3 regions of the Actinoplanes sp. NPDC019969 genome follow, and region 3 is predicted to be linked to each of the others. Evidence: predicted binding sites of a transcription regulator. Region 3 holds the regulator's gene; each other region holds the start of a gene.
What was found. Region 3 encodes HrcA, which represses chaperone genes, less so after heat shock. Its sites were predicted from a motif close to GGTTNGCACNCTCNNNNNGAGNGTGCNAACC; they were not measured.
Positions count from the first base shown of each region.

Region 1 (6,938 bases), on a different contig from region 3:
GATCGTTTCGCCCGGATCGTTTCGCCCGGATCGAGGAGGAATGGTGTTAGACCAGTTCAACGGTTTGCCGGTACATGTGCTCGTGCTTCACGCCGCGGTCATCTTCGTGCCTTTGCTGGCGTTGGGCGCGATCGTCTACGGCCTCGTGGCGTCCTGGCGACCCAAGATCGGCTGGGCTGTGGCGCTGCTGTCCGTCACCGCGCCGATCGCCGCCCTGATCACCAAGCTCTCCGGTACCGAGTTCTACAACCGGCTGCTCAGCGAGAACCGGGTCTCCCCCAAAGGCAAGATCATCCTCGACGGGCACATGGAGAACGGGACGGTCACCTTCTGGCTGACCCTGGCGCTCGGCGTCGTCAGCCTGATCCTGGTCGTCCTGACCGCCCGGAACCCGCGGGCCCTGCCCAAGTTCGCCGACCTGGGTATCGCTCTCGTGCTGGTGGTGCTCGCCGCCGTCAGCGTGTACTACCTCTACGAGACCGGCGACTCGGGCGCGACGGCGGTGTGGGGCAGCTACTGACCGGTGCGCTGGGCACCGTCAGGGCGCGGGCGGGCCTGTTTTTTCGAAGGCGGTTCGGGCGCTGTCACTGGTGGGTCTCCGGCGGTTCGGACGTGGTCGGACGGTGCCGGGCGATTCGGGCATGGTCGAGAGTGCGCGGGGTGGTCCGGATGTGGTCGGACTGGGCTGGGGTGGTCCGGGCAGGTCCGGATGTGGGCGGGATGCTCTGGAGGCGGTCATACCGCGCTCGGGGTCGACCGGACGTGGCCGCGAGGACGATCCGGGTGGTCTGCGGCGATCGGCCGAGGTGGGCCCCACCAGGGTGTGGTCAGAAGACGAGGCGGGCGCAGAGCAGGCACATGACGACGAGGGCGATGGCGCCGGCGACCAGGCCGATGCCGTAGGTGACGGTCCGGGCCGAGCCCTCCGCCTCGTCGAGAGCGATGTTGTCCTGCACCGGCATCCGGCGCGGCGGCGGCGGATGCGCGATCGTCGGCGGGCGCCAGTCGGCCGGGGGCGGCGCGGCGCGTGGCGGCCCCTGGTAGCCGGGGGGCTCGGGAGCCGGCGGCGCGGGATCGGGGCGGCCCAGTGACTCGGCGGCAGAATCGGGCCGCTGCCAGTAGGCGTCGTCGTCCGGAAGACCGGTGGGGGAACTCACGTTCACCGACGGTACAGCCGGAGGGGGACGACGGCTGCGCCGCTGTCGGCTTACCCTCGTAGTCGTGGACATCCTGGAGGGCCCTGAACGGGACAACGACGCCGAGCGTGAGGTGGACTTCGAGTCCGAAGGGGCGCCGGTGTTGCCCGAGCAGACCCGCGACGACACCGAGCGGGGCTGGGGCGAGCGCTCCTACTCCAATGACGACCGGCTGCTGGAGGACCGCCCGCCGCACTGGGACTGACCCCTCTCGCCGTGTCGAGGCTGGAACCATTCGTCCCGCCCTGGGATCGATGCCTCGCGCCGGGTGAGGGCTGACATCCGCCTGCGCCTGGTGTTGGCACCGATACCCACCGCCCGGTGATGGAATCGATACCCCTTGCCGAGCCGGGACCGGCGCCTTCCGCCGCACTGGGACTGGCCTTCCGCCGCCCGGGCGGAGAGTTCCCGCTGCACCGGGGGTCAGCTCGGGCGGATCACGATGGCGAAGCCGCGGCCCGCGGTGGAGATCGCGCGGTCGGCCTCGGCCGGGGCCAATGCGAGCAGCAGGCCACCGGTGACGGGATCGTCGGCGCCGGTGACCTCCAGGACCAGGGCGCCGCTCGCGACCGGGACGCTCCGGTCCCGGTCGTTGTCGATGCGCAGCAGGTCGACGCGGTTGCCGGGGCGTACCACGGTCAGCGCGGTCGGATCGGCGAGCCGCACCGGAACTCCGACGCTGCCCGGTGGGATCGCGCGTGCGGGCCGGGCCGCGCCAGGCGGCGGCGCCGAAGGGCTGCCGGCGGACACGGAGAGCGGCGATGGCGTCGAGAGCGGTGTGCAGCCGGTCGGCTCGATCCAGAGGACACCTGCGGCCGTGACCAACAGCACGGCCACCGAAGCCAGGCGAAGCAGGGTGCCGCGACCCGGTCGACGCCAGCGCACCGGGTCGAGGCGCTCGTCGGGTGGTGCCGTGTCGGGGCGAGGCATCTGACCTCCAGGATCCAATTGCCGAACCGGGCTTTCCGGAAGGGGCGGCTGCTCGGGGCGCTGCGGGAGCGAACGCGCCGAGATTAGGCAGCCGCCGTCCGGCTATGGATCCGTCCCTGTGGGCAGCCAGGTGCTGTGGAGAACCAGCGAGCGATCAGCGGATCTTGGTAGGTGCAGGCGACGCGTGAAGGAGCATCGGGAAGCGCGCGGGCCACGCCTGGAAGGAGCGTCGAGGGCCGCGGGAAGGCGTAGGAGGGGCGTTGAGGAAGAGGCGGATGGGCGTGGCCAGGGCCGGCCGCGGCGGCGCCCCATGAGAATGGCCCGGCCAGTTGGCCGGGCCATTTCGATCAAGTGGCCGGGGCAGTTGGAGCTCAAGCCCGTGCGCCGGGGCGGCACGCGATCACTGAGCAGCGGGGGCCGCGTCCCGAAGGGGCGTCAAGAAGACGCCGGCGTCTTCGCTCCGCCGCTGGAAGACGACGAGGACGACGAGGTGGTCGAACTCGACGAAGGCGTCGACGAGGATGCGGACGAAGACGACGAAGTGGAGTCGGCCTTCTTGGCGGGCTCGCTGGTCGAGGACTTCTCGGCGCTCACACTGCCGGCGCGGGAGTCGTTGCGGTAGAAACCCGAACCCTTGAAGACGATGCCGACCGAGTTGAAGACCTTGCGGAGCTTGCCCTGGCAGTTCGGGCACTCGGTGAGCGCCGGGTCGGAGAACGACTGCACGGCTTCGAGCTGCTCACCGCATTCGGTGCAGGCGTACTGGTAGGTAGGCACGGCTCCTCCGGATCATTCGGCTGCTGGCACTCGCCAACTCCGAGTGCCAATGTTGCGGCATCGGAGGTCAATTCGTCCACTCGACGCCCAGCCTGAGGGAGAAGCGGCCGGTGGCTGTCGTCACAGCGGGCGCGGGGAGAAACCGCCGCTGGGGGTGATCACGGCCTGGACGCGGCGGTCGTGCGGCTCGGCGGGGACGGTCTCGACGTCCTCGCCGTCATGGAGAAGCGCCACGGTCAGCGGGCCTGAGAAAGGTCGGCCGGGCAAGTGCGTCGCGGTTGGCGGGCCGGAAGGAGAGAGGTCGGACGGGGGTGAGGGGAGGAGGCGGGAGAGGGCGCGGTCGTACGAGCCGCCGCCCCGGCCCATTCGGGTGCCGTTGTGGGAGACGGCCAAGGCGGGCACGAGAACCAGGTCGGCGGAGCGGATCGCGTCGGGGCCGAGGTGGGGGCCGGTCGGTTCGCGGAGGGCGCGAGGGGCGTCGGCCAGGGTTCCGGTGAAGGCGGCCCAGTCCAGGTCGTTGTCGGGGAGCAGGACGGGCAGCAGGAGGCGGCCGTCCGGCGGAAGTTCGGCGGCGAGGAGGAAGGGCAGGTCGGGGCCGCCGGGTTCGGAGCCGACGGGGACGTAGGCGGCGATGATGCGGGGGCGGGTACGGCGTACCAGGGCAAGGGTTTGATCCTGCAGTTGGGCGGCAGCCGCGAGTCGGACGCTGGCGGAAAGTGATCGACGCGCCGTGAGTAGGCGAGTGCGGAGCGCGATCTTGATTTGCCGTGATTTTTCCGCATCAGCGGTTAAATCCGACATGCAACACCCCCTTACGGAAACCGGCAAACGGCACACACTATGTCAGCATCGCTGGAAGAGAGGGCCACTCCCGGGAGGATGTGTGACACTACGTGGCCGGCTGACCAGCGCATTCCTGGTGGTCGTGCTCGGTCCGGTCCTGCTGGGGTCCATCTTCGTCGCGCTGACCGTCGGGGCTGTGAACCGGGAGCGGACCACAGAGCGTCTCGATCACGCGGAGGCGACGGTGAACGCCTCGGTCGGCGCGATCTGCCGCCAGTTGCAGGCCGCCGCTGACGCCGTTGCCGTTGTCCCGGCCGAGAGCCGGGCCGCGGTCGTTGATCAGCTGGTCGCCCGAGGGCTGGCCACCGCGATCACCGTGACCGATCCAGATCAGCCGATCATGGGCCGTTCCGGCACCTTCGGCGACTCCGGCACACCCGGCTGGCAGAACTGCACGGACCCGGCGCCGACAGCAGCGGCGGGCCAGGCATCTCCGGCAGACCCCGGCCAGGCCGCGGCGGGGGAGGACGGGCGCGCGGCCACGGGAGTTGACGAGCAAGGGGGAACGGGCGAAACCGGGCCGGCAGCCGCGGGAGGAAACGGGCAGACGGCCGCGGGAACAGGGGAGAGGGCCACGGCGATCGCTGCGTCGGCGTACGCCGCAGAAGCGACAGTGACCGCAGCCCAGCGGATCGACGCCGCATTGCTGAACCGGCTGGGGGAGATCGCCGGCGCGGGCGTCGCGCTCGGCGCGGGACCGCCGGACGCCGCCGGAGCCACCCACCGCCACCTGGCCGCCGCCCCCGGCCGCCCGCTCGCCCTGAGCCTGAGCGTGCCGGCCCGCGAGTCCCCGCTGCGGTTCGCGCTGCTGCCGCTGATCGTGCTGGTCACCGCCGCCGTGGCGATCCTGGCCGCGCGCTGGCTGGCCCGTTCCACCACCCGCCCGCTCGGTGACCTGGCCTGGGCCGCGGACCGGGTGGCCAACGGCGACCTGGACACCCGTGTGCCGATCCCGCGCCCGGACGAGCTGGGCCGGCTGGCCGGCACCTTCAACCGGATGACCCGGGAGCTGCAGTCCTACGTGCAGGCGCTGACCGCCAGCCGGGACCAGCTCCGGCGGCATCTGGCGATCCTCGGCGACACCCTGTCCAGCACCCACGATCTGGACCGGATCCTGCCGGTGATCCTGCGGACCGCGATGACCGCCACCGGCGCCCGGGCCGGGCTGATCGTGCTGGCCGATCCGGCGGACGGCAGGCTGGCCGTCCGTTGCGGCTCCGGGCTGACCGGGGACTGGGACGTGCCGGCCGCCGAGCTGTCGCAGCGGCGGCTGGCGCCGGGCCGCGGCGTGCTGGGGACGGTCGCGGCGACCGGGTCACCCTTGCGGGGTACGAGCGGCGCCGCCCCGGACGAGCCACGATGTGAGTCGTATCTCGCTGTGCCGATCTGTGCCCCGCCGAACGAGGACGCCGACCCGGAGCCGGGCGTGCTCGGCGTGCTGGCCCTCTACGACCGGCTGGGCGGGCCGGGTTTCGAGGACAGCGACCTGCGGACCCTGCGGACGTTCGCCGGGCAGGCCGGGGTGGCGGTGCACAACGTGCGGGTGCACGAGGAGGCGCAGCGTCTGTCGTTGACCGACCCGCTGACCGGTCTGTGGAACTACCGTTATCTGCGCGAGGTGCTGCGCCGCGAGGTGGAGCGGGCCAGCCGGTTCGGCCGGATGCTCACCGTCCTGGTCCTCGACCTGGATCACTTCAAGGAGGTGAACGACACGTACGGGCACACGGCGGGTGACCAGGTGCTGGGCGAGTTCGCCCGGCGGATCCGGATCGGCCTGCGTGAGGTCGACGTGGCGTTCCGTCAGGGCGGTGAGGAGTTCGTGGTGCTGCTGCCGGAGACGGACGCGTACGGCGGAGTGATAGTCGCCGAGCGGCTGGGCGCCGCGGTACGGGACTGGCCGGTGCCGGTCGATCCTCGCCGGCCGGACCTCGACGACCGGATCTCGATCAGCGTCTCGATCGGGATAGCGGTGTTCCCGGAGCACGGGGCGACCGCCCAGGAGGTGCTCGACGCCGCCGACGAGGCGCTGTACGCGGCGAAGAACGCCGGCCGGGACACGTACCGTCTCGCCGAACGGGTTTCTGAAGCCGTGCCCGGGGGGCATCTGGATGCCGCGCCCGCTGTCACCGGTGGGCCGCAACCGCCGAGACACGGCCGAGGCCGCTAGTCTCGGCGCATGTCCGGGCATGAAACAGCGAAGGTGAAGTGACGAATGACGACGAAGCGCGCCGTCAAAGCGGTGATCCCGGCAGCGGGACTCGCCACCCGCTTCCTGCCGGCTACCAAGGCCGTTCCCAAGGAGCTGCTGCCGGTCGTGGACCGGCCGGTTCTGCAGTACATCGTCGAGGAGGCGGCCGCCGCCGGCATCACCGACGTCCTGCTGGTCACCGGCCGTGGCAAGACCGCGATGGTGGACCACTTCGACCGCCGGCCCGACATCGAGGACCGGCTGGAGAAGAAGGGCGACCAGGAGCGTCTCGCCGCGGTGCGCCGCTCCAGCGAGATCGCCGACGTCTACACGGTCCGGCAGGGTGAGGCCCTCGGCCTCGGGCACGCCGTCGGCCGCGCCGCCGCGCACGTCGGCGACGAGCCGTTCGCGGTGCTGCTCGGCGACGAGTTCGTGGAGGAGGACAAGCCCCTGCTCCCGGCCATGCTCGACCTGCAGGCCAAGACCGGCGGCATCGTCCTCGCCTTCATGGAGGTCGCCCCGCACGAGACCTCCCGCTACGGCATCGCCTCGGTGAAGGAGACCGGCGACCCGGACGTCGTCGAGGTCACCGGGCTGGTCGAGAAGCCGTCCCCGGAGGAGGCTCCGAGCAACCTGGCGGTCCTCGGCCGGTACGTGCTGCCCGGCAAGATCTTCGACGTCATCGCCGACACCAAGCCCGGCGCCGGCGGCGAGATCCAGCTGACCGACGCGATGGCGACGATGCTCGCCGACGGCGTGCCGGTGCACGGCATCGTCTACCGCGGCCACCGGTACGACACCGGCATGCCGCTGGGCTACCTGCAGGCCGTCGTCCAGCTCGCGGTGAAGCGGCCCGACCTCGGTGAGGAGTTCCTGGCCTGGCTCACCGAATTCGTCGGCGGCCGGAAGGGATGACCGCGACGGCCGATCGTGAGGCGGCCGCCAACGAGCTGATGCCTCTCGCCGAGTACCTGGGCAGCGTGCTGCGCAGGCTCCGCGCGCTG
Region 1 covers NZ_JBVHFK010000001.1:568,702-575,639, reverse strand. The annotation lists gene ACZ3II_RS02695 (DUF2231 domain-containing protein) at 107-520, shown strand; gene ACZ3II_RS02690 (translation initiation factor 2) at 828-1,157, opposite strand; gene ACZ3II_RS02685 (hypothetical protein) at 1,222-1,401, shown strand; gene ACZ3II_RS02680 (hypothetical protein) at 1,620-2,033, opposite strand; gene ACZ3II_RS02675 (FmdB family zinc ribbon protein) at 2,562-2,903, opposite strand; gene ACZ3II_RS02670 (5-formyltetrahydrofolate cyclo-ligase) at 3,024-3,704, opposite strand; gene ACZ3II_RS02665 (GGDEF domain-containing protein) at 3,787-5,913, shown strand; gene ACZ3II_RS02660 (UTP--glucose-1-phosphate uridylyltransferase) at 5,959-6,849, shown strand; gene ACZ3II_RS02655 (molybdopterin molybdotransferase MoeA) at 6,846-6,938, shown strand, end outside.
Region 1: ACZ3II_RS02675 (FmdB family zinc ribbon protein) is a predicted target of HrcA. The motif match lies at 2,925-2,955, and genes of this name have one in related genera.

Region 2 (6,938 bases), on a different contig from region 3:
GGCCCGCACCTGGACCTGTTGCGTGACCAGCCCGGGTACGCGCGGCTGGTGCTCCGCGAGGAGAAGCCGTGACCCGTCTCGCGGTGGCGACCACCGCCCAGGCCCGCCGGTATGCCCGCGATCTGCTCCGCGACTATCCCGGCATGTTCCGGGCCACGGTCGGGCTGCACGTGGCCGCCGCCCTGGCCGGGCTGGCCGGGCCGCGGCTGCTCGGTGATCTGGTGCAGGGCATCTACGACCGGGTTCCGGTGCGGGAGCTGGACGATCTGGCGCTGGCCATCGCCGGGTTCGTGGTGGTGCAGGCGGTGCTGATCCGGTACGCGCACATGGCGTCGGCCCGGCTGGGGGAGGGGGTGCTGGCGCGCCTGCGGGAGGAGTTCGTCGCCCGGGTGCTGGCGCTGCCGCTGTCCACGGTGGAGTCGGCCGGGACCGGTGACCTGCTGACCCGGACCACCCGGGACGTCGACGCGCTGTCCAAGTGCGTCCGGTTCGCGGTGCCGGAGACGGTTATCTCGCTGATCACCCTGGTCCTGGTGATCGGGGCGCTGCTGCTGGTCAGCCCGGTCTTCGCGGCGCCGCTGCTGATCGGGGCGCCGATCATCGCGGTCGGCACCCGGTGGTACCTGCGGCACGCCCCGGCCGGGTACCTGCGGCAGAACGCGGCGTACGCGGACGTGACCGAGGGGCTGACCGAGACGGTGGAGGGCGCCCGGACGGTGGAGGCGCTGGGCCGGCAGCGGCAGCGGGTCGCGCGTACCGACACCGACCTGCGGCGCTCCTGGCGGGCCGAACGGTTCACCCTGCACCTGCGGACCGTGTGGTGGCCGCTCATCGAGATCAGTTACGTGCTGCCGATGGTCCTCACCCTGCTCGCCGGCGGCTGGCTCTACCTGCGCGGCTCGGTGTCGCTGGGCGAGCTGACCGCGGCGGTGATCTATGTGCAGCAGCTGGTCGACCCGCTGGACCGGCTGGTCGGCTGGCTCGACGAGCTGGAGGTCGGCGGGGCGGCGCTGGCCCGGCTGCTGGGGGTCGCGGCCGGCCCGCCACCGGCGGCCACGCTGAGCCCGGAACCGGCCGGGAACCGGATGCGGGTGTGCGGGGTGCGGTTCGCCTACGAGCCGGGCCGGGAGGTGCTGCACGGCATCGACCTGGTGCTGGAGCCGGGCGAGCGGCTCGCCGTGGTCGGCGTCTCCGGGGCCGGCAAGTCCACCCTGGGCCGCCTGCTCGCCGGGGTGCACCAGCCCACCTCGGGCAGCATCACGGTGGGTGGGGTGCCGCTGGCCGCGCTGCCACCCGACCGGCTGCGCGCCGAGGTGGCTCTGGTGACCCAGGAACACCACGTCTTCATCGGTACGCTCCGCGACAACCTCGCCATGGTCCGGGCGAACGCGCAGGAGGGGGAGATCCGTGCCGCGCTCACCGCCGTACAGGCCCTGACCTGGGCCGACGAGCTGCCGAACGGCCTGGACACGGTGGTCGGCGCGGGGGGTCATCCGCTGTCCCCGGCGCAGGCGCAGCAGGTGGCGCTGGCCCGGGTGGTGATCGCCGACCCGCACACGCTGGTGCTCGACGAGGCGACCGCGATGCTGGACCCGCGGGCGGCCCGGGACCTGGAACGGTCCCTGGCGGCGGTGGTCAGCGGCCGGACCGTGGTGGCGATCGCGCACCGGCTGTTCTCGGCCCACGACGCGGACCGGGTGGCGGTGGTCGAGGCCGGCCGGATCGTCGAACTCGGCCCGCACGACGAGCTGGTGGCGGCCGATGGGGTCTACGCCGCCCTGTGGGACTCGTGGCAGGGCGGCGCGATGAAAAAGGCGCGCCCGGAGGGCGCGCCTTTTCCGTAGAGCTACCGGGTGATCAGAAGCCCGGGCCGTGCTGGTGGCCGTGCCCGTGACCGTGGCTGTGGCCGTGCCCGCCGGCGGTGGCCGGAGCCGGCTCGGCCGGCTTCTCCACGACCAGGCTCTCGGTGGTCAGCAGGAGCGCGGCGATCGAGACGGCGTTGGAGACCGCGTTGCGGGTCACCTTGACCGGGTCGATGATGCCGGCCGCGGCCAGGTCGACGTACTCGTCGGTGGCGGCGTTGAGGCCGTGGCCCCAGCCCAGCTCGTTGACCTTGCCCACCACGACGTAGCCGTCGTGGCCGGCGTTCTGCGCGATCCAGCGCAGCGGCTCGACCAGCGCCTTACGGACGATGGCGACGCCGAGCGCCTCCTCGCCGGTGAGGCCGAGGCCGCCCTCGAGGTCCTTGGCGACCTGCGCGAGCGCGGCGCCGCCACCGGGGACGGTGCCTTCCTCGACGGCCGCCTTGGTCGCCGCGATGGCGTCCTCGATGCGGTGCTTGCGCTCCTTCATCTCGACCTCGGTGGCCGCGCCGACCTTGATCACCGCGATGCCGCCGGAGAGCTTCGCCAGCCGCTCCTGGAGCTTCTCGCGGTCCCAGTCGGAGTCGGACGCCTCGATCTCCTTGCGGATCTGCGAGACCCGGTCGGAGACCTCGGAGGAGTTGCCGCCACCGTCGACGATGGTGGTGTTCTCCTTGTCGACCACGATGCGCCGGGCGCTGCCCAGCGACTCGATGCCGACCTGGTCCAGCTTGTAACCGAGCTCGGGGGCGATCAGCTCGCCACCGGTCGCGATCGCGAGGTCCTGCAGGATCGCCTTGCGGCGGTCACCGAAACCGGGCGCCTTCACCGCGGCGACCTTGATGGTCTTGCGCAGCGAGTTGACCACGAGGGTGGAGAGCGCCTGGCCCTCGACGTCCTCGGCGACGATCAGCAGCGGCTTGCCGGTCTGCAGCACCTTCTCCAGCAGCGGGAGCAGCTCCTCGATGCTGGAGATCTTCTGGGTGGTGATGAGGATGTGCGCGTCCTCGAGCACCGCCTCCTGCGACTCCGCGTCGGTCACGAAGTTCGGGGAGATGAAGCCCTTGTCGAACTGCAGGCCCTCGGTGACGTCGAGCTCGGTGTGCAGCGCCGAGCCCTCCTCGACGGTGATGACACCGTCGCGGCCGACCCGGTCGAACGCGTCGGCGATCAGCTCGCCGATGGTCGCGTCCTGCGCCGAGATGGTGGCCACGTTGGCGATCGCCTTGTGGTCGGCGACCTCGACGGCCTTCGCCAGCAGCGCCTTGGACACGGCCTCGGCGGCGAAGTCCATGCCCCGCTTGAGGCCGATCGGGTTGGCGCCGGCGGTCACGTTGCGCAGGCCCTCACGGACCAGCGCCTGCGCGAGCACGGTCGCCGTGGTGGTCCCGTCGCCGGCGACGTCGTTGGTCTTGGTCGCCACCTCCTTGACCAGCTGGGCGCCGAGGTTCTCGTACGGGTCGGTGAGCTCGATCTCCTTGGCGATGGTCACGCCGTCGTTGGTGATCGTCGGCGCACCGAACTTCTTGTCCAGGACGACGTTGCGACCGCGCGGCCCGAGGGTGACCTTGACCGTGTCGGCGAGGGTGTTGACGCCGTGCTCCAGGAGGTGCCGGGCGTTGTCGGAGAAGCTGAGGATCTTCGCCATGTATTGGTCCCTTCACGCACCGGCGCCCTGCCCCGAGAATCGGAACAGGGCGCCTGCACAGACGGTTAGGTCTTACTTCTCGATGACCGCGAGGACGTCGCGGGCGGAGAGCACCAGGTACTCCTCGCCGGCGTACTTGACCTCGGTGCCGCCGTACTTCGAGTAGAGAACGACGTCGCCGACCTTGACATCGAGCGGGACGCGGTTGCCCTTGTCGTCGATCCGGCCGGGACCGACGGCGAGGACGGTGCCCTCCTGGGGCTTCTCCTTGGCGGTGTCGGGGATCACGATGCCGGAAGCGGTCGTGGTCTCAGCCTCGTTCGCCTGGACCACGATGCGGTCCTCGAGCGGCTTGATCGCAACCTTGGTCGCGGTAGTCACGGGCATACCCTCCTGGGTATCAGGTTTCGCCGGCCGTGAAACAGGCCGGTCAATGCCTCATGCCACCGGGCGGGGCCGTCGTCGCGGGTGCCGGTCCGCCTGGTGCCTAACCGCACGGACGGGCCGAACGGCTGGCACCCTCATGGTGAGAGTGCTAACCGCGAGACTATGCCGGAACTAGCACTCCGTCAACCAGAGTGCCAACTCGTCACGCCAGGGAGAATGCCTGCCATGACCCCCGAGTTGTTGCGTTTGCTGCTTACCCCTGAGGGGTCGAAAGCCCTGGCCGCAGCGGTCGAGGTGACCGGCGGTGAGCCACTCGCCGCGGCCTCGGCCGTGCGGGCCCGGGGCTTCGGCGCGGAACTCGCCGCGGCCGCCTTGACCCAGGCTAGTTTGCGCGAGCGTGCCGCGATGAAGTTCGGCCCGGACGCCGCCCGGATGTTCTTCACCAGGGCGGGCCTGGAGCAGGCGACACGCGGCCCGGTCGCGGACCGGCGGGCCGCCCGGCTGGCCGCCGCCGGCGTCCGCACCCTCGCCGACCTCGGCTGTGGGCTGGGATCGGACGCTCTGGCCGCGGCCCGGCACGGGATCGCGGTGCACGCCGTGGACGCCGACCCGCTGACCGCCGCGCTGGCCGCGGCGAACGCCGAGGCCGCCGGGCTGGCCGGCCTGATCACCGTGGAGTGCGCCGACGCCACATCGGTGCCGGTGGAGCGGTACGACGCGGTCTTCGCCGACCCGGCGCGGCGCCAGGCGGGCCGCGGCCGGGTGTTCGACCCGAAGTCCTACTCCCCGCCGTGGGACTTCATCGCCGCCCTGCCCGGCCGGGTGCCGCGCACGGTGCTGAAGCTCGCGCCCGGCATCGACCACGCGCTGCTGCCGCCCGGCGCCGAAGGCGAGTGGGTCAGTGTCGGCGGCGACCTGGTGGAGGCCGCCTTCTGGTGCGGTCCGCTGGCGGACGCCGAGCGTCGGGCCACCCTGATCGGCCCCGACGCCGGCCTGGTCGGGACCGGTGACCGCACCGCTCCGGTCGGCCCGGTCGGCGCGTGGATCTACGACCCGGACCCGGCTGTGGTCCGCTCGCACCTGGTGGCGGAGTTCGCCGAGACGGTCGGCGGGCGGCTGGGCGACCCGGAGATCGCCTACGTCTACACCGACGACCCGGTGGACACCCCGTTCGCCCGCCGGCTGGCGGTCACCGACATGCTCCCGTTCTCCCTCAAGAGGCTGCGGGCGCTGCTGCGCGAGCGGGGCATCGGCGTGCTGGAGATCCGCAAGCGGGGCTCCGCGCTGGTGCCCGATCAGCTGCGCAAGGATCTGAAATTGTCCGGGCCGAACGCGGCGGGCCTGGTGCTGACCCGGGTGGACGGCGCGCCGGTGGTGCTGCTGACGGAGATGGCGCGGTAGTAGCGTGCGCGCATGGCCAAGAAAGCGGCGGGCACGCCGGCGACCGTCCTGCTGACCGCCGAGCGGGTGCCGCACACGCTCCACCCGTACGACGTCTCGCCGGACGCCCCGAACTACGGCGCCCTGGTCGCGCAGGCCCTCGGGGTGGCGCCGGAGCGGATGTTCAAGACGCTGGTGGCCGAGGTCGACGGCAGCCTGGTGGTCGCGGTGGTGCCGGTGACCGGCGACCTGGACCTGAAGGCGCTCGCCGCGGCGGCCGGCGGCAAGCGGGCCGCCCTGGCCGACCGGGCGTCCGCTGAGCGCAGCAGCGGTTACGTGCGCGGCGGGATCAGCCCGCTGGGTCAGCGCAAGCGCCTGCCCACGGTGATCGACGACACCGCCGGGAGCCTGGACCTGATGTACGTCTCCGCGGGCCGCCGCGGCCTCCAGGTGTCGCTCGTCCCGGCCGATCTGATTCGGCTGACCGGCGCCACCACCGCCCCGATCCGCACCTAATGTGACTTCAGGGGACCCGGGATAGATCGGCGTTACCGCTTGTGTTCTGCGCCACGGCGCGAATACGTTCGCGCCCCGGATGTACCTCCCCCCGAAAGGAACCGTAGGGATGCGTAAGGGAATCTGCGCCCTTGCCGCGGCCGGCCTGCTGGCCACCGGAGGTGTGGCCGCCTGCACCCGGCAGCATGGCGGCTCCGGCGGCGGTCCGAAGGCCCAGGTCGGCGTGATCCTGCCGGACACCCGGAGTTCGGCCCGCTGGGAGTCCGCCGACCTGAAGTACCTCACCGAGGCGTTCGCCGCGGTCGGCGTCACTGCCGAGATCAAGAACGCGCAGGGCGACAAGGCGCTCTTCCAGACCATCGCCGACGGGATGATCCAGAGCGGCGTCAAGGTCCTGATGATCGTCAACCTGGACTCCGGTACCGGCAAGAACGTGCTGGACAACGCCAGGAAGGCCGGGATCCGGACGATCGACTACGACCGGCTCACCCTCGACGGCGGCGCCGACTACTACGTCACCTTCGACAACGTCGAGGTCGGCCGGCTGCAGGGCCAGGGCCTGGTCGACTGCCTCACCGCCGCGCGCGTCAGCAAGCCGGTGGTGTCGTACCTCAACGGCTCGCCCACCGACAACAACGCCACCCAGTTCAAGGCCGGCTACCACTCGGTGCTGCAGCCGAAGTTCGACTCCGGCGAGTACCTGCAGGGTCCGGACCAGGACGTTCCGGAGTGGGACAACGCACAGGGTGGCACGATCTTCGAACAGCAGCTCACCCGCGACAATCGGATCGCCGGCGTGATCGCGGCCAACGACGGTGTCGCCAACGCCGTCATCGAGGTGCTGAAGAAGAACAAGCTGAACGGCGCGGTGCCGGTGACCGGCCAGGACGCCACCGTCCAGGGGCTGCAGAACATCCTGGCCGGGGACCAGTGCATGACCGTCTACAAGGCGATCGAGAAGGAGGCCGCCGCGGCCGCCGAGCTGGCCGCCGCTCTGGTCGCCGGGCAGACACCGACGGCCACCGGCCTGGTCACCGACCCGCAGACGAACCAGCCGGTCAAGTCGGTGCTGCTGCAGCCGGTGCCGATCACCCGGGAGAACATGAGGACGGTCGTCGACGACGGATACGTCACCGCGGCGGAAC
Region 2 covers NZ_JBVHFK010000002.1:554,412-561,349, reverse strand. The annotation lists gene ACZ3II_RS09050 (ABC transporter ATP-binding protein) at 1-72, shown strand, start outside; gene ACZ3II_RS09045 (ABC transporter ATP-binding protein) at 69-1,844, shown strand; gene groL (chaperonin GroEL) at 1,858-3,510, opposite strand; gene groES (co-chaperone GroES) at 3,583-3,897, opposite strand; gene ACZ3II_RS09030 (class I SAM-dependent methyltransferase) at 4,123-5,298, shown strand; gene ybaK (Cys-tRNA(Pro) deacylase) at 5,311-5,793, shown strand; gene ACZ3II_RS09020 (sugar ABC transporter substrate-binding protein) at 5,903-6,938, shown strand, end outside.
Region 2: groES (co-chaperone GroES) is a predicted target of HrcA. The motif match lies at 4,021-4,051, and genes of this name have one in related genera.

Region 3 (6,938 bases):
CCGACGACGTGCGCGTGCACGTGGAAGACCTCCTGGCCGCCGTGCGCGCCGGTGTTGAAGATGACCCGGAAACCGTCGGTCAGGCCCTCCAGCTCGGCCACCTTCGCGGCGGTGGCGAGCACGTCGGCGGCCGCTGACGGGTCGGTGGCGAGCTCGATCACATTGGCGTGGTGGGTGACCGGGATCACCAGGACGTGGCTGGGCGCCTTGGGGTCGATGTCCCGGAACGCGACTGTCGTCTCGGTGCGGTGCACGACGGTCGCGGGGATCTCGCCGGCCACGATGCGACAGAACAGGCAGGTGTTTTCCACCCGATGGATCTTATGGGCCCGGGTTCGATCTTCACCGGCTGGCTCTCAGGGCTGTCTCCCGGGTGTCGAGACAGCCCTCAGAACCGGCCGGGGTTACCAGCGGCCGAGGCGGGTGGAGAGGACGGCGAGAGCGGCCACACCCGCCGTCGAGGTACGCAGCACCGCGTCACCCAGGCGGACCGGGACGGCGCCCGCCGTACGGAAGACGTCCAGCTCGGCGTCACTGATCCCACCTTCCGGGCCGACCACGAGCACGATCTCACCGGAGTCCGGCAGGACTGCCGTGGTCAGCCGCTCGGTCGCCTCCTCGTGCAGCACGAACGCCGCCGTCGCGGCCGCCAGCCGGGCCGCGACCTGTCTCGTGGAGCAGTCCGGTTCGCCGGCGACCACCGGCAGCCAGGATCGGCGGGCCTGCTTGGCGGCCTCCCGGGCGGTCGCCGCCCACTTGTCCCGTGCTTTGAACCCGCGGTCGCCACGCCACTGCGCCACCGACCGGGAAGCCGCCCACGGCACGATCTCGTCGACGCCGGCCTCGGTCATCGCCTGGACGGCCAGCTCACCCCGGTCGCCCTTGGCGATGCCCTGCACCACGGTCAGCCGGGGGTCCGGGGCGGGCTCCCCGGCGACGCTGAGCACCGTGACGTCGACACTGCCCCGGCCGACGGCGGTCACCTCGGCGCGCGCGGTCCCGCCCCGGCCGTCGGCGAGGATCAGCGACTCACCGGCCCGGAGCCGCTGCACGGTGGCGGCGTGATGTCCCTCCGGCCCGTCCAGCGTGAAGGACGATCCGGTGGGCAGGCTCTCGACCAGGAACAGTGGTGCGGACATGCCCGCACGGTACCGGGCTCACGGCGTACCCGAGCAGGGGTGTCCGGGACCGCGCGGGGACGCCACGCGGAACCCGGACGGCGACCGTTAGTGGCCGTTGAAAGCGTCGCGCATGCGGCTGAAGAAGCCGCCCTGCTTGCTGAGCTCCGCCACGTCCTCGCCACGGGTCTTGGCGAAGTCGCGGAGCATCCGCTCCTGGTCGGCGGTGAGCTTGGTCGGCGTCTTGACGTCGAGGTGCACGAACAGCTCGCCGCGGCCCTGACCGCGCAGGTGCGGCACGCCCTTGCCACGGATCCGCAGCGTGCTGGCCGGCTGGGTGCCCGGCTTGACCTCGATGTTCTCCTCGCCGTCGAGGGTCTTGATGGTCATCCGGGTGCCGAGCGCGGCCGCGGTCATCGGCAGCGTGACGCGGCAGTGCAGGTCGTCGCCCTTGCGCGAGTAGACGTCGTGCGGGCGCTCGTGGATCTCCACGTAGAGGTCGCCGGCGGTGCCGCCGCCGGGACCGACCTCGCCCTGCTGGGCCAGGCGGATCCGCATGCCGTCCTCGACGCCCGCCGGGATCTTGACGGTGAGGGAGCGGCGGGTCCGGATCCGGCCGTCGCCCGCGCACGTCGGGCACGGGGTGGGGATGGTCGTGCCGTGACCCTGGCAGTTCTGGCAGGGGCGGGACGAGACGACCTGGCCGAGGAAGGTCCGCTGCACCGACTGGACCTCGCCGCGGCCGGAGCACACGTCACAGGTGGCCAGGTGGGTGCCGGGCGCGGTGCCGGCGCCGGAGCACTGGGTGCAGAGCACCGCGGTGTCGACGGTGATCGGCGCCTCCACCCCGAAGGCCGTCTCGACCAGGTCGAGCTCCAGCCGCAGGATCGCGTCGGCGCCGGGGCGGGTGCGCGGGCGCGGGCCCCGGGAGCCACCGCCGGCGGCGGTGCCGAAGAACGCGTCCATGATGTCCTGGAAACCGACGAACGGGCCGGCCCCGCCGGCGCCGCCGGGCATGCCGCCGCCGGGCGCGAGAGGGTCACCGCCGAGGTCGACGACCTGACGCTTCTGGTCGTCGGAGAGAACCTCGTACGCCGCGTTGATCTCTTTGAACTTGTCGTGCGCCTCCGGATCGGGGTTGACGTCCGGGTGGTACTGCCGAGCCAGTTTGCGGTAGGCGCGCTTGATCTCGTCGTCGGTGGCGTCCCGGCTCACACCGAGAATTCCGTAATAGTCCTTGGCCACGGGGTTTGGAGTCCTCAATGTCTGCGCGAATCCGTCAATTCTGTGCCAACAGGTCGCCAACGTAGCGTGCCACTGCACGAACGGTAGCGATAGTGCCGGGGTAGTCCATCCGGGTGGGGCCCAGCACACCGAGCCCACCAACGATCGTGGTGCCCGGTCCGTAACCGCTGCTCACCACGGACGCCGACCGCAGGTTGTCGATCTGGTTCTCGTCGCCGATCAGGACCCGGGTGGTGCGGGGCTCCAGATCGCCGATGAGCTTCAGAAGGATGACCTCCTCCTCGAGGGCTTCGAGGACGGGCCGCAGTGTGCCCTGGAAGTCCAGCACACCGCCGCGTGTCAAGTTGGCCGTACCGGCGAGCGCGAGGCGCTCCTCACTCCGCTCGACCAGGGTCTCCAGCAGGACCGAGGCGAGACAGGTCATCGTGCCGCGCCGCTCCGGATCGGTCTCCTCGACGAGTTTCTGCACCAGGGCGGGGGTGTCGGCGAGGCGCTGACCGGCCAGTTTCTCGTTGACCCGGCGGCGCAGGTCCCACACGTCGCCGTCGCCGATCGGGCCGGGCATCTCGACCAGGCGCTGCTCGACCCGGCCGGTGTCGGTGATCATCACGAGCATCAGGCGGGTCGTGGAGATCGGGACCAGCTCGAGATGCCGGACGGCCGAGCGGGACAGGCTCGGATATTGCACGACGGCGACCTGGCGGGTCAGCTGGGCGAGCAGCCGGACCGTGCGGTGCACCACGTCGTCGAGGTCGACGGCGCCGATCATGAACCGCTCGATGGCACGGCGCTCGGCCGGGCTGAGCGGCTTGATCTTGGTGAGCCGGTCGACGAAGAGCCGGTAGCCGGCGTCGGTGGGCACCCGGCCGGCGCTGGTGTGCGGCTGCCGGATGTAGCCCTCCTCCTCCAGCACCGCCATGTCGTTGCGCACGGTGGCCGGGGAGACGCCGAGTTTGTGCCGGTCGACCAGAGCCTTGCTGCCCACCGGCTCCTGGGTCTCGACGTAGTCCTCGACGATCGCCCGGAGCACCTCGAGCTTGCGGTCATCCAGACTCATATGACCCCTCCCCCTGTTGGCACTCCCGCTAATAGAGTGCCAGTCTACGTCGCGGGCGGCGGCAGCGCGATGATCGAAAGTACGTACCGGCTTCGGATTACGGCTGCCGGGATCCCCTCACAGGACGTCCCGGACGACCGCGTCGGCCAGGAGACGGCCCCGGAGGGTCAGGGCGAGACGGCCCGCCGCGTACGCCTCGGGCTCCAACAGGCCGTCGGCCAGCGCCCGCGCGGCGCCCGTGGCGTCCACCCGGTCGAGCGGGATGCCGTCACGCAGCCGCACCCGCAGCATCACGTCCTCCATGTGCCGGTCGTCATCGGTGAGCAACTCCCGGGCGTGTCCGGGGGAGGTTCCGGCGGCGAGGCGTTTCGCGTACGCCGACGGATGCTTGACGTTCCACCAGCGGACCCCGCCGACGTGGCTGTGCGCGCCCGGCCCCAGGCCCCACCAGTCGGCGCCGGTCCAGTACAGCAGGTTGTGCCGGCACTCCCCGCCCGGTTTCGCCCAGTTCGACACCTCGTACCACCCGAATCCGGCGTCGGTCAGCGCCGCCTCGGCGGCCAGGTAGCGGTCGGCGGCCACGTCGTCCGAGGGGTAGGGCAGCTCGCCCCGCCGCATCAGCGACGCCATCCGGGTGCCGTCCTCGACGATCAGCGCGTAGGCGCTCACGTGATCCACCCCGGCGTCGACGACGGCCCGCAGGGACCGCGCGAAGTCGTCCTCCGACTCCCCCGGCGTGCCGTAGATCAGGTCCAGGTTGACGTGCTCGAACCCGGCCTCGCGGGCCTCGGTCGCGGCCTGCGGCGCCCGGCCGGCGGTGTGCTTGCGGTCGAGGACGCGCAGCACGCCGGCCGCCGCCGACTGCATGCCGAGCGAGATCCGGGTGAAGCCGGCCCGCCGCAGGTCTCGCAGATAGTGCGGATCAACCGATTCCGGGTTGGCCTCGGTGGTCACCTCGGCGCCCGGGGCCAGGCCCCAGGTCCGGTCGACGCCCTCCAGGATCCGGCCCAGGTCGCCGGCGCTGAGCAGGGTCGGCGTGCCGCCGCCGACGAAGACCGTGTCCACCCGGCCGGGCTCGATCACCCGGGCGGCCAGGGCGAGCTCGGCCAGGACGGTGTCCGCGTACTCCTCGCGGCTCGCGCCGCCGCCCAGCTCACCGGCGGTGTACGTGTTGAAGTCGCAGTAGCCGCAGCGGCTCGCGCAGAACGGGACGTGGACGTAGACGGCGAACCCGTCCTTGCCCACCCGACGGGTGGCCTCGTCGGGGAGGGACCCGTCAGCGGGTACGGGTTCACCATCGGGGAGTGCGCCGGCCATCCGACAAGTGTGCACGTCTTACAGTTCCGGGATGGATCTGGTCCGTACCGTCACCGCCGCCGGCGTGACCACGATGACACTCGACAACCCCGGCAACCGCAACGCGCTGTCGACCGCCCTGCTCACGAAGCTGCTCGACGCGCTGGCCGCGTCCGCCGCCGACCCGGACAGCCGGGTCGTGGTCCTCTCGCACACCGGCCCGGTCTTCTGCTCCGGCGTCGACCTGCGGGAGACCGCCGCGGCCGGGCCCGGCGACCGGCTGCCCGCGGAGATGCTCGCCGACGTCCTGGCCGTGCTCTGGGAGTTCCCGAAACCGGTGATCGCCCGGATCGGCGGCCCGGCCCGGGCCGGTGGTCTCGGCCTGATCGGCGCGGCCGACATCGCGGTCTGCGCCCGGTCGGCCACCTTCGCCTTCACCGAGGTACGGCTCGGCGTGATCCCCGCTGTGATCAGCGCCACCGTGCTGCCCCGGCTGGCGCCCCGGGCCGCCGCCGAGCTCTACCTCACCGGTGACGTCTTCGACGGGCCCCGGGCCGCCGAGATCGGCCTGGTCACCGCGGCCGTCGCGGAGGAGGACCTGGACGCCGCGGTGTCCGGCTACTGCGCGTCGCTGCTGCGGGGTGGCCCGCTCGCGCTCGCCGGGACGAAACAACTGCTGCGGCGTACGCGCAACGAATCGATCCGGGCCGACCTGGCCGATCTCGCCCACCGTTCGTCCGGATACTTCAAGTCGGCCGAAGGCCGGGAGGGTGTCGCCGCGGCCCGGGAGAAGCGGGATCCACGCTGGGTCCGGTGACCGTCCCACGGAAGATCATCTCGGTCGGGTGCCCGCGCAGCGGTGACGCCCGGCCGCGAGCGCTCGTTGTCTAGGCTTGGCGTCCGAATCGACAGGAGGTGGGGGTGCGAGCGAAACCGGTCCTGGGCGTGGTCGCCCTGCTGGCCCTCATCGCCGTGGCCGGTGTGGCCGTTCTGGTCAACAACGTGGCCGACAGCATCACACTGCCCCGGCTCGGCCCGGAGTGCACGGTCAACGCCGACGGCAAGGTCACCCTGGACACCGCCCAGATGGCCAACGCGGCGACCATCGCCGCGGTCGGCGTCCGGCGCAACATGCCCGAGCGGGCCGTCGTGGTCGCGCTGGCCACCGCGTTCCAGGAGTCCAAGCTGGAGAACCTGGACAGCGGCGACCGCGACTCGGTCGGCCTCTTCCAGCAACGCCCCAGCCAGGGCTGGGGCACGATCGAGCAGATCAGCGACCCGAGGTACGCCGCCGACAAGTTCTACGTGGCCCTCAAGAAGGTCAAGGGCTGGGAGAAGATGCGGGTCACCGACGCCGCGCAGAAGGTGCAGCGCTCGGCCTACCCCGAGGCCTACGAGAAGTGGGCCGACGAGTCGAAGGTGCTGGCCGCCGCCCTGACCGGCCGGGCCACCGGCGCTGTCGAGTGCGTCGTGCCGGACGATCCGACGGTCCGCGGCGCGGAGGCGGCCACCGCTCTGCTGGCCAGCCTGCGGCTCGACTGGGGCAAGAAACTGTCCGCCCAGGCGCACAGCGCCGAGGCGGTGGCCGGGCTGACCCTCGACGTGGCCAACCCGAACACCGGCTGGCGGTTCGCGCACTGGCTGGTCTCGCACGCCTCCGCCACCGGTCTCGAACGGGTACGTTTCGGTGACCTGGAATGGCGTGCCCCCGAGGGGAAATGGCAGCCGGTGGCCGACGGCAGAGGCGGCAACCAGGCACAGGTCGTGGCCGAGGTGTTCCGGTGATCTCCCCCTCCAGGTTGCGCTGCGTATATATCGACATGGACACTGCGCAACCACCCTGGTACTAAGTAGGGCGTGCTGACGGCGACCGTGTGGCTCCTGCTGGGGGTGGGAAGCGCCGGCGCGATCCTCCTCGGTGTACGCCGCCACCGCCCGGCCCGCCGCGCCCCGTGGCTTCTGCTGGCCGGCTCGCTCGCGGCCCTGTCGGCCGGCGACGTCCTCTTCGAGTTCCACCGCACCGCCCTCGCCGACACCGCCTACCTGGCGATGTTCGCCCTGGTCGCGCTGAGCCTGCTGCAGTTCACCCGGGGCGGGGCGCTGCTCGTCGACCGGGCCCGCCTGATCGACCTGGTGGCGTTCGCCTGCGCCGCCATGCTGGTGGTCTGGGTGTTCGTGGTCAGCCCGGCCGGCCGGTTCGCGACGGTGTCGCCCGCCGACGT
Region 3 covers NZ_JBVHFK010000025.1:51,828-58,765, reverse strand. The annotation lists gene ACZ3II_RS41935 (HIT domain-containing protein) at 1-311, opposite strand, end outside; gene ACZ3II_RS41930 (16S rRNA (uracil(1498)-N(3))-methyltransferase) at 405-1,139, opposite strand; gene dnaJ (molecular chaperone DnaJ) at 1,227-2,363, opposite strand; gene hrcA (heat-inducible transcriptional repressor HrcA) at 2,398-3,420, opposite strand; gene hemW (radical SAM family heme chaperone HemW) at 3,538-4,737, opposite strand; gene ACZ3II_RS41910 (enoyl-CoA hydratase-related protein) at 4,769-5,533, shown strand; gene ACZ3II_RS41905 (hypothetical protein) at 5,632-6,501, shown strand; gene ACZ3II_RS41900 (diguanylate cyclase) at 6,574-6,938, shown strand, end outside.